One region of the Halobacillus litoralis genome, then DNA from elsewhere that is predicted to be linked to it. Evidence: riboswitches for the same ligand, from Rfam matches in the RefSeq annotation. Region 1 holds a riboswitch; each other region holds the start of a gene.
The links. Region 1 has a riboswitch for S-adenosylmethionine ahead of msrA (peptide-methionine (S)-S-oxide reductase MsrA). Riboswitches for the same ligand answer to the same signal wherever they lie in the genome.
Positions count from the first base shown of each region.

Region 2: it holds a riboswitch for S-adenosylmethionine, as region 1 does, so the genes downstream of both, LC065_RS06395 (O-acetylhomoserine aminocarboxypropyltransferase/cysteine synthase family protein) here and msrA (peptide-methionine (S)-S-oxide reductase MsrA) in region 1, are expected to answer to the same signal.
Region 3: it holds a riboswitch for S-adenosylmethionine, as region 1 does, so the genes downstream of both, metK (methionine adenosyltransferase) here and msrA (peptide-methionine (S)-S-oxide reductase MsrA) in region 1, are expected to answer to the same signal.

Region 1 is NZ_CP129016.1:176,780-180,061, reverse strand. Features, by position in the region: gene LC065_RS01050 (alpha/beta hydrolase family protein) at 1-73, shown strand, start outside; gene LC065_RS01045 (AIM24 family protein) at 255-947, shown strand; SAM riboswitch class I at 1,116-1,237, shown strand; gene msrA (peptide-methionine (S)-S-oxide reductase MsrA) at 1,359-1,832, shown strand; gene LC065_RS01035 (ion channel) at 1,868-2,272, opposite strand; gene eutH (ethanolamine utilization protein EutH) at 2,413-3,282, shown strand, end outside.
Region 2 is NZ_CP129016.1:1,239,228-1,242,509, forward strand. Features, by position in the region: gene LC065_RS06395 (O-acetylhomoserine aminocarboxypropyltransferase/cysteine synthase family protein) at 1-1,666, opposite strand, end outside; SAM riboswitch class I at 1,774-1,884, opposite strand; gene LC065_RS06400 (DUF2188 domain-containing protein) at 2,020-2,217, shown strand; gene LC065_RS06405 (NAD(P)/FAD-dependent oxidoreductase) at 2,857-3,282, shown strand, end outside.
Region 3 is NZ_CP129016.1:1,981,991-1,985,272, reverse strand. Features, by position in the region: gene LC065_RS09990 (gamma carbonic anhydrase) at 1-155, shown strand, start outside; partial or broken gene metK (methionine adenosyltransferase) at 223-1,419, opposite strand; SAM riboswitch class I at 1,700-1,810, opposite strand; partial or broken gene pckA (phosphoenolpyruvate carboxykinase (ATP)) at 2,670-3,282, shown strand, end outside.

The sequences.
Region 1 (3,282 bases):
CCTGAGGCTGCATTTCAAAGAGTATGCTCCTGAGGTGCTGGATTGGTTTGAAAAGCATCTAGAGGAACAGTAAAATGTATATTTTAAAGTAGGGATTAATTTGCGTTTATTGAATAGAAAATTACGAAGGCTGTTTTAATCATTTCCACTGAGTTACAGATACGTAAACTTTAGGACTCGATTTTGATCCATCGTGGTATAGAAGCAATGAGGAAGCATAAATAACTATAGAATATGATTAGGAGGAACATACAATGAGCGACTACTCTATTGATGAATTTATTAGAAAAACGAAACAGGATGAATCAGAGAATGATTATTTTGAGCTGGAGACCCCGAGAATTCTTGAGGTAAACCTCCTCGATCAAGTGTGGGCAAAAGCAGGAGCGATGATTTCTTATAATGGGAACATTAAATTTGAAAGAGAAGGAATCCTCGAGCATGGCGTCGGTCGTTTATTTAAAAAAGCCATGACCGGTGAAGGGAGTTCTTTAATGAAGGCCACTGGTCGCGGGCGACTTTACCTTGCCGATCAGGGCAAAAAGATTACTATTTTTGACCTGGATAATGAAACGATTACGGTGAATGGCAACGATCTTCTTGCCTTTGAACCAAGCATTGACTGGGATATCAAACTGATGAAAAAAGTAGCCGGTATGGTTTCAGGTGGGTTGTTCAACGTAACCCTCAGCGGGAGTGGGCGCGTCGCGATTACTTCGCACTATGAACCGTTGACGCTGCTCGTACGTCCTGGTGAACCTGTCATTACAGACCCGCATGCTACTGTGGCGTGGTCCGGGCACTTAGAGCCGAATTTCAAAACGGACATCAGCTTCAAGACACTCATCGGCAGGGGAAGCGGCGAATCGATTCAAATGGAGTTTGAAGGTGATGGATTTGTCATTGTCCAGCCTTTCGAGGAAGTTTACACGACGGGGCAGAGCTGAGCTAGAGCGGATTTTTTTACAGACAGGCATGAGCATGTTAAGGTCTGAATATAATGAACTCAAAGAAGAACTCAATGTGCATTCAATAGAATTTTTTAATCTGTTATCCTTTACTTCGTTACAAATACGTAGTACTATGGGTACTAACAAAAAATAAATAACGGAAACTTCTTATCCAGAGAGGCGGAGGGACTGGCCCTTTGATGCCCGGCAACCATCGAATCAATCTACGGATTGACGAGAACGGTGCCAATTCCTGTAGAATGTATCAACATTCTAAGAGATGAGAGGATCGTGCGGATATTAGCGACCCCTTTTCTTACTGGATAAGAAAAGGGGTCTTTTCGTGTAAGCACCATAACCGTCAAGGCTCTCGATAGAAGTTGCGTTAAGGGAAAGGAAAGATGTTAAATGGCAACCGCTATTTTCGGTGCAGGATGTTTTTGGGGAGTAGAAGCATTTTTTGAAAAATTCGAAGGGGTGACAGAAACGAAGGTCGGTTACATTGGCGGCCATCTGGAGAACCCGACATATGAACAGGTCAAAGCAGGAAAGAGTGGACACGCGGAATCTGTCAAAGTGAACTATGATCCAACGGTCATCACTTATGCAGAACTAGTGAATATATTCTTTGAAGCCCACGATCCGACATCCCGCAACAAGCAGGGAATCGATGTTGGTCACCAATATCGTTCTGTCATTTTCCATTCGGATGCAAGCCAGAAATACATTGCTGAAGAAAAAATCAAAGAATGGGAAGAAAAAGGGATTTTTAAACGCCCAATCGTTACAGAAGTAGAAGAAGCAACAACTTTTTATGAAGCAGAAGAGCATCACCAGAAATATTTACAAAAGCATGGCTCTGCTGCATGCTCCATTGGATAACTAAAAGGACCCTTTCACAAGGGTCCTTTTAATATTTAATCTTCGCTTTGCCTGGACGTATCCATCGCTTTTAAGAAATAGGCCGTAGGGAGAAGGATGCCGATTCCTGATTCAAGCAAAGCAAAAAATCGGGCCATCCCAACAGGCAGCATGTCCCCATAACCTACGCTCAACAATGTTTCCCCACTGAAGTAAAGCAAGTCCAAAAAGGTTGGGTCGACAGGGTCCCGGGATGATAAACTAGTAACCAGAATGACTTCATCTAAAGACAGCAGATAGTAAAGGAGCGTAAACCCCACTAATACACCTGTGAGAACAAAAAATAATTGAAAGAATAGGGCTGTGCTGAAGTAGCTTTTTCTGTATGTTTTATTTGTGAAAAAATAAACGAGATTTGCTGCAATGAAAATAACCGCAGCGATGAACAGAGCTTGTACCATTTCTTATTCCCCTTTTTAAAAATATTGAAAGGCTATGGCAGCGTCCAATAGGAAATGGCGAGTAAACCATTATAGAAAAACTTCTACCCTATGTTGAAGTGGCCGTAAACATAGATTCAAAAAAGGAAGGGGCTGGGCTTTTGTGGGTTAATGACGCTATCTTGATTGTCATGTGTTTCTTCATGGTATTGGGAGCACTTGATTACTACGTGCTTAATCACCGCCTGTCCCTTGGATGGCGGTTTTACGAAGCGTTTATGATGATGGGCCCACTGGCTCTTTCGATGGTAGGGATCATCTCCCTCGCACCTGTACTGTCCCAGTTGTTGGCGCCTGCCATCCGTCCCGTGTTTTTATGGTTTGGAGCGGATCCGTCGATGTTTGCATCCATGATGCTTGCTATTGACATGGGAGCCTACTCTCTGGCGGAATCCTTAGCCTTAGAAGAGGAAGCGGCCACCTTTTCCTGGGCCCTCCTCGGTACGATGATGGGACCGACGCTTGTTTTCACAATTCCTGTTGCGCTTACGATTGTGAAGAAAGAGGATCGTCCTTTCTTTTCAAGAGGAATTTTAGCTGGTTTGGTTACGGTTCCGATCGGATGCTTTGTCGGTGGGGCTGTGGCAGGATATGAAGTGGTATGGATGTTACGGAATTTAACACCAGCTATTCTTCTTTCCGTCTGTATTGGGGCAGGTTTGTGGTTGTTCACGAACGTAACCATCCGGTTATTTTCTTATTTCGGAAAAACCATTGAAATCATAATTATCACTGGTCTCGCACTTATAATCATTGAATCATTAACAGGGTTCGTTGTCCTCCCGGGGATGGCACCTTTATCTGAAGGGATGGTCATCGTTGGAAGGATTACCGTTACATTAGCAGGCGCTTATCCCCTTGTTGCTTTCATTAATCAGCGGGGAGAGAGGTGGATAGGACGACTGAGTGATAGATTAGGCATGAATTCTACATCTATAACAGGATTGATTGCTTCCACGGCGCATCACCTC
Region 2 (3,282 bases), 1.1 Mb from region 1:
CTTTCCCTGACCGGATATTCACAACAGCCTCATAAAGGCTTACCCCTGAAATGATGGCTGCATCTTCGTGAGTGATTGGTTTACGTGACCATAGAAGGGTTGGTTTAACTTCCTTCGCTATGTTCAAGACATCCTCATTTGCTTCCTCCACATAGACAATATCCCAGTTGACATTCGTTACTTTTTGAAGATCTTCAATGTGAGAGAAGGTAACAACTTCGAATCCCAGTCTTTCCAGCTTGCTCTGCTCTACAAGAAGAGCACTTGAGCCAACAATTCCGATTACTCTTTTTCTCAATTCCCCGTTCGAACGATCCAGGGAGGAAGATAAAACAGGCTCTGCCACATGCTTGCCTTTCCCGTAGGGTTTCTTATATCCAGTGGCGTGGAAAATGGCGTTGTCCAGGTCCTGAATTAAATCTTCTACAGACTCTAACCCGACAGACAAGCGGACAAGTTCTTCTGTTACACCTGATTTACTCAAGTTTTCATCGCTTAATTGCTGGTGGGTTGTAGAGGCCGGGTGGATGATTAAAGATTTAGCATCTCCGACGTTTGCTACATGCGACCAGATGGTGCTTTGATCAATTAGTTTGCGTCCTGCTTCACGCCCTCCTTTAATTCCGAAAACAACGATCGATCCATGACCGTAGTGGAAATATTTTTTTGCCAGGGAATAAGTGGGGTGATCCTTCAAGCCTGGATAATTCACCCATTCAACCCCTTCGTGATGGTTCAAATATTCGGCAATTTCCAAAGCCTGATCGGCATGTGTTTTCACTCGCAAGTGTAAAGTTTCCAAACCCTGCAAAAGTAAGAAAGCGTTTTGTGGGCTGAGACATGCCCCTATGTCTCGAAGCAGCTGTACGCGTAATTTTATGGCGAAAGCAGCGGGACCTACATCGATCCCGAATCGGATGCCGTTATAGCTTTCATCAGGCTCCGTAAATCCTGGGAATTTTTCATGATTCCAGTTGAAACGTCCACTATCAACGACAACACCTCCAATAGCCGTGCCATGTCCGCCAATCCATTTAGTGGCCGAGTGCACTACGATGTCAGCACCCCAATCAATCGGTCTACAGACATATGGGGTAGCGAATGTATTATCAATGATGAGAGGGATGTGGTGGTCATGAGCGACATCTGCAATCGCTTCAATGTCCAATACATTCAAGCTCGGATTACCGATCGTTTCAGCAAAAATCGCTTTTGTATGAGGAGTAATCGCCTTGGCGAATGATTCCGGATCATCTTCTTCAACAAAATGGACATTGATCCCATAGCGGGGGAGGGTGTGGACAAACAAATTGTAGGTCCCTCCATAGAGGTTTGTTGAAGTCACAATATCATCACCGGCTTTAGCGACATTCAGAATAGCCATCGTGATCGCAGACATACCTGATGCTGTCGCCACCGCCGCGGCCCCGTCCTCAAGAAGAGCGAGTCGTTGTTCAAATACATCGACGGTCGGGTTTCCGATGCGTGAATAAATGTTTCCAGGTTCCGCAAGCGAAAAAAGATTTTGAGCATGTTCCGTATCATTGAAAACATACGATGTCGTCTGATAAATCGGTACAGCGCGGGACCCTGTAGCTGGATCCGGTTCTTGACCGCCGTGAAGCAAATTCGTTTCAGGACCGAACGTATGGAATGGTGTACTCATGAAAAGTTCCTCCTCTGCTTTTTTCTAGGGCATCCACTTTGTAGAAGAGGGAAAACGAAAAGCCCTCTTCTGTAAGTAAGAAGAGGGCTTTATGTATCTCATACCTCCCCTTATCTTTCAGATCATGTGATCTGTAGGATGTAGCACCTTTTCAAGGTAATACCTTGAAGGTTGCCGGGCGTCGTAGGGCCTAGTCCCTCTGCCGCTCTCGATAAGAGTTGTTTTTATTCAATTTTTCTGACTTGTTTGAAATTATAAAGGCGTCTTTTCTCATTGTCAAACAATTTTGATACGTTTGAACCCTCCTAGCTGTGGGAATGGATAATTAAGTCTATGAGATAGGAGTGAAGTTCATGAAACAATATAGTGTTGTACCTAATAAAGATGTAACCGGCTGGTTTGTAAAAATTGAAGATGTCGCTCCGACAGATCTTTATGATGAGCGTGATACTGCGGTTGCTAAAGCAGAAGAAATCGCAAAGGAAAACAAACCGAGCAAACTTCAAATCTTGGATCAAAACCATGAAGTTGAAGAAGAGCGCACCTACTAACTAAAACTCCCCACCGCGGGAGTTTTTTTATGTGCAATTATCTATAATCAGTTATTAAAGTATATGGCAGGATTGTTGAAGGCTCAGTTTCGAGATGTTTGTGTGCGTTTAGGGGCTCCGGGAAACCGTTCGCTTTCCATGGGGCGGGCGGTGAGCCTCCTCGGACTTCGTCCTGCGGGGTCTCACCTGTCCCACACGTCCCATAGGAGTCTCACCGTTTCCCTCCGCCCCTTGGCCGTATGAGTGTCTCGAAACCACTTCTAGAATATGCAGTTATTTAGCTTGATACAGGGCGCTTTATGCTTATAACAGTAGTATAGTGGAAGACAATCCAAATGGGTAAAGGGGTTCGTTTCTCACATTCATCGAATGGGGTGGTTGGGAAGCTGCGAGACTCCCGCGGGAATGGATTGGCTGGCTAGACCCCACAGAGCGGAGCTGGAGGAGGCTTGCCGTCATCCCCGCAGGAAAGCGAGCGGCTTCCCAACCACCCCTAGCGCTTATTATGGCAACGAACCACGGAAACATCTCGAACTGAGTCTCCAACTGAAGGGAGCTTATCTACAACTGACCACTCTAGAGTTTTCGTGGTACTCCAGTTATGATGGAGGTAAACGATACGTGAAGGTGTGTGCAATCATGAATGCTCATTATGATGTCATTATCGTCGGTGCACGTGTAGCCGGCGCAAGTTTAGCTATATTGTTAGGAGAAATGGGGAAGAAGGTCCTCCTTGTTGATAAAGCCAGTTTTCCAAGTAATACATTATCCACTCATTTTATGTCCCACACAGGATTCTTAGAAAAATTAGGCGTGCTTAAGCAACTCGAAGAGTCGGGTTTGAGAAAAGTAACGAGAATGAGGACCTATATTGGGAGCAGTTTCGTAGAAGGACCAAGGACGTCCTATACCATCATTCCAAGAAGAGACAAGCTCGACTCCATGCTGATTGATCGAGCGGTCACTTTCCCATCCGTCCATTTCAAACCCGATACCGCGGCACGAGAATTGATCTGGGAAGAGGAGAAGGTCGTTGGCGTCAGTCTAATAGAAAAAGGGAGCCCA
Region 3 (3,282 bases), 1.8 Mb from region 1:
CCCCCGGGAAAGTGATTCCACCAAATACTCTCGCTTTCGGACGGCCGGCCAAAGTCATAAGAGAACTAAATGAAGAAGACATTAAGGAACTCAACAGGATCAGAAAGAGTTATGTGGAAAAAGGGCAATATTATAAAGAACTACGAAAATCATGAAGCCACAAATCGATCACTTGAACGAAAAAAACCGTTCCAAACTTTTGTTTGGAACGGTTTTTTTTTATTACTGACAGCGTGCCTTCAATTCTTCGGCTTTATCTGTACGCTCCCAAGGGAACTCCACATCTGTACGTCCGAAATGACCGTAAGCAGCCGTTTGACGATAAATAGGACGACGCAGGTCCAACATCTTAATAATTCCTGCTGGGCGAAGGTCGAACAGTTCACGGACAGCTTCCACCAGTTGCTCCTCAGAAACCGCACCTGTTCCATTCGTGTTAATAGCAATAGAAACAGGCTGCGCAACACCGATGGCATAAGCAAGCTGAACTTCAACAGAATCCGCAAGTCCTGCAGCTACGATATTTTTCGCAACGTAACGGGCAGCATATGCAGCAGAACGGTCTACTTTCGTAGCATCTTTACCACTGAAGGCTCCCCCTCCATGACGAGCATAGCCACCATATGTGTCGACGATAATCTTTCTTCCGGTTAGCCCGGCGTCACCTTGTGGACCTCCAATGACGAAGCGTCCGGTTGGATTAATAAAGTACTTCGTCTGTTCATCAATATATCCTTCAGGCACGATCGGCCCAATCACATGTTTCTTCAAATCTTCCTGGATCTGTTGCAGAGTCACTTCTTCCGCATGCTGGGTAGAAATAACAATTGTATCCACGCGCACTGGCTGATCATTTTCGTCGTACTCTACCGTCACTTGTGTTTTTCCATCTGGACGAAGGTAATCAAGTGTACCATCATTTCTAACATCAGATAGACGTTTAGAGAGTTTATGAGCCAAGGAGATTGGAAGAGGCATCAATTCTTTGGTTTCATTATTAGCAAAACCAAACATCAATCCCTAGTCTCCTGCACCAATCGATTCAATTTCATCGTCACTCATTTTTCCTTCACGGGATTCAAGAGCAACGTCCACGCCTCCTGCAATATCAGGGGATTGCTCATCAATCGCAGTCAGAACAGCACATGTATCCGCATCAAACCCGTACTTCGCACGAGTATATCCGATATCTTTGATCGTCTGACGTACGATGGATGGAATATCCACGTAAGTATTTGTACTAATCTCACCAGAAACCAGTACAAGTCCCGTTGTCACTGTTGTCTCACATGCAACCCTCGCGTTAGGGTCGTTTTTTAAAATTTCATCTAATATCGCATCAGAAATCTGGTCACAAATTTTGTCCGGATGACCCTCCGTGACGGATTCTGATGTGAATAACCGGCGGTTTGCAGGCATTCTTAAAAACTCCTCCTTCTGTAAGTACAAAGTATTAGACGGAACTCTTTACCAGTATGTGCAGAAACTTTTATACGTTTCATATATGTTCATGTTGCCTCTTTTCACAACCAATGGAGCAATTACATAGGAATATCTACAGGTTATCCTGTTCGAATATTTCTTCATTAAAGGCTGAGTTTTAATGAGTGGATGAATCAATCTCATCCCTCTGTTTGAAAAAAAGCCTTATAAAAAGAAAAAACCTTTCCTATTCGAGGAAAGGGGCTGCTTCCTTTCGCTCTTATCGTCCAAGGAGCATGTCCTCCTTGCTTCAGGTTAGCACCGTGTCATGTGCATGACGGTTGCTGGGTTTCAAAGGGCCTGTCCCTCCACCAACTCTGGATAAGAGAGTATCCGTTCTCCGTTATCGTATCGAAAACCTCATTTGTTGTCAATTGAATTCCACCTCATTCTAACGTATTCGTATTTAGTAAACGTTTGAATGAAATTCACATATATTATTAGAAACTTTTTTCAATAAGAAATATCCCACTCTTCCATATAAGCTCCCGTTTGTTGAAGACTCAGTTTCGAGATGCTTTAGGGTTTCGTTTGCCATAATGGGAGTCAGGGGTGGCTGGGAAGCTACTCGCTTTCCTGTAGGGGAGCGCCGAGCTCCCTGGGACTGCGTCCTGCGGGATCTCGCCTATCTCCTTCTCCCACGGGAGTCTCGCAGCTTCCCAACCACCCCATTCGATGTATGTGAGAAACGAACCCCTTTACCAAGTTGGATTGTCTTCCGCTATCTCGATTGTTAAAAGCATAGAACGCTCTGTATTAAGCTCTCAGAGTGCAAATACCTGGGCACGGGGATTTTATCCTTATACTCCCATTAAACTGAATAGCTGATTATTCGGGGAGTGGTTTCGAGACACTGATATAGCAAAGGGGCGGAGGGGAATGGCGAGACTCCTGCGGGAAAAGAGTGCTTGGTGAGACCCCGCAAGGCGTTAGCCTGAGGAGGCTCACCGCGCTCCCGCGGAAAGCGAGTTATTCCCCGCAGCCCCCATCCACTCAACAAAAGTCTCGAAACTGAGTCTTTCACAATCCTGCCAGATTGTTGAACAAAAGAGTGGGTTTCTAGTTTGATAATTCAGAATAAATAAAATGTAAGCTTTTTCACGTATAGTATGGACTAAAGAATTCAATGTGTTATACTAATCTCACATTAGGTTGATCATAATAAATGCAAAGGCGGGTCGACACATATGAGTACCATAAATCAAATGTCTGAACTGAATCTTTTACTTGCCCAAGAACATGTCCACCACCAGCTATCTGTTCCACACTTAGTGGAAAAGATTTTATACCGTAATGAAGGTACCCTGACAGAAAAAGGGGCCATCCAGGCAACGACGGGTACTTATACTGGAAGATCTCCGAAAGATAAATTCATCGTTCAGGATGATGTTACACAAGATAAAGTTCACTGGGGAGCTGTCAACCAGCCCATAGATGATCAAACGTTTGTAAAACTATATCATAAAGTATTGGATTATTTGAAAGAACGGAATGAACTTTTTGTCTTTAAGGGCTTTGCGGGGGCAGATGAAAAGCACCGTCTTCCTCTTCAGGTACTCACAGAGTTCGCCTGGCACAACTTATTCGCACAGCAAATGTTCATTCGTCCAGATGAACAGGAAGTAGAAGATCATGAAGCAGAGTTTACTGTAATCTCTGCTCCAACCTTCAAAGCTAATCCGGAGACCGATGGAACGAACTCAGAAGCATTCATCATGATCTCTTTTAAACACCGTATTGTTTTAATTGGTGGCACCGAATATGCCGGAGAGATTAAAAAGTCTATCTTCTCTGTCATGA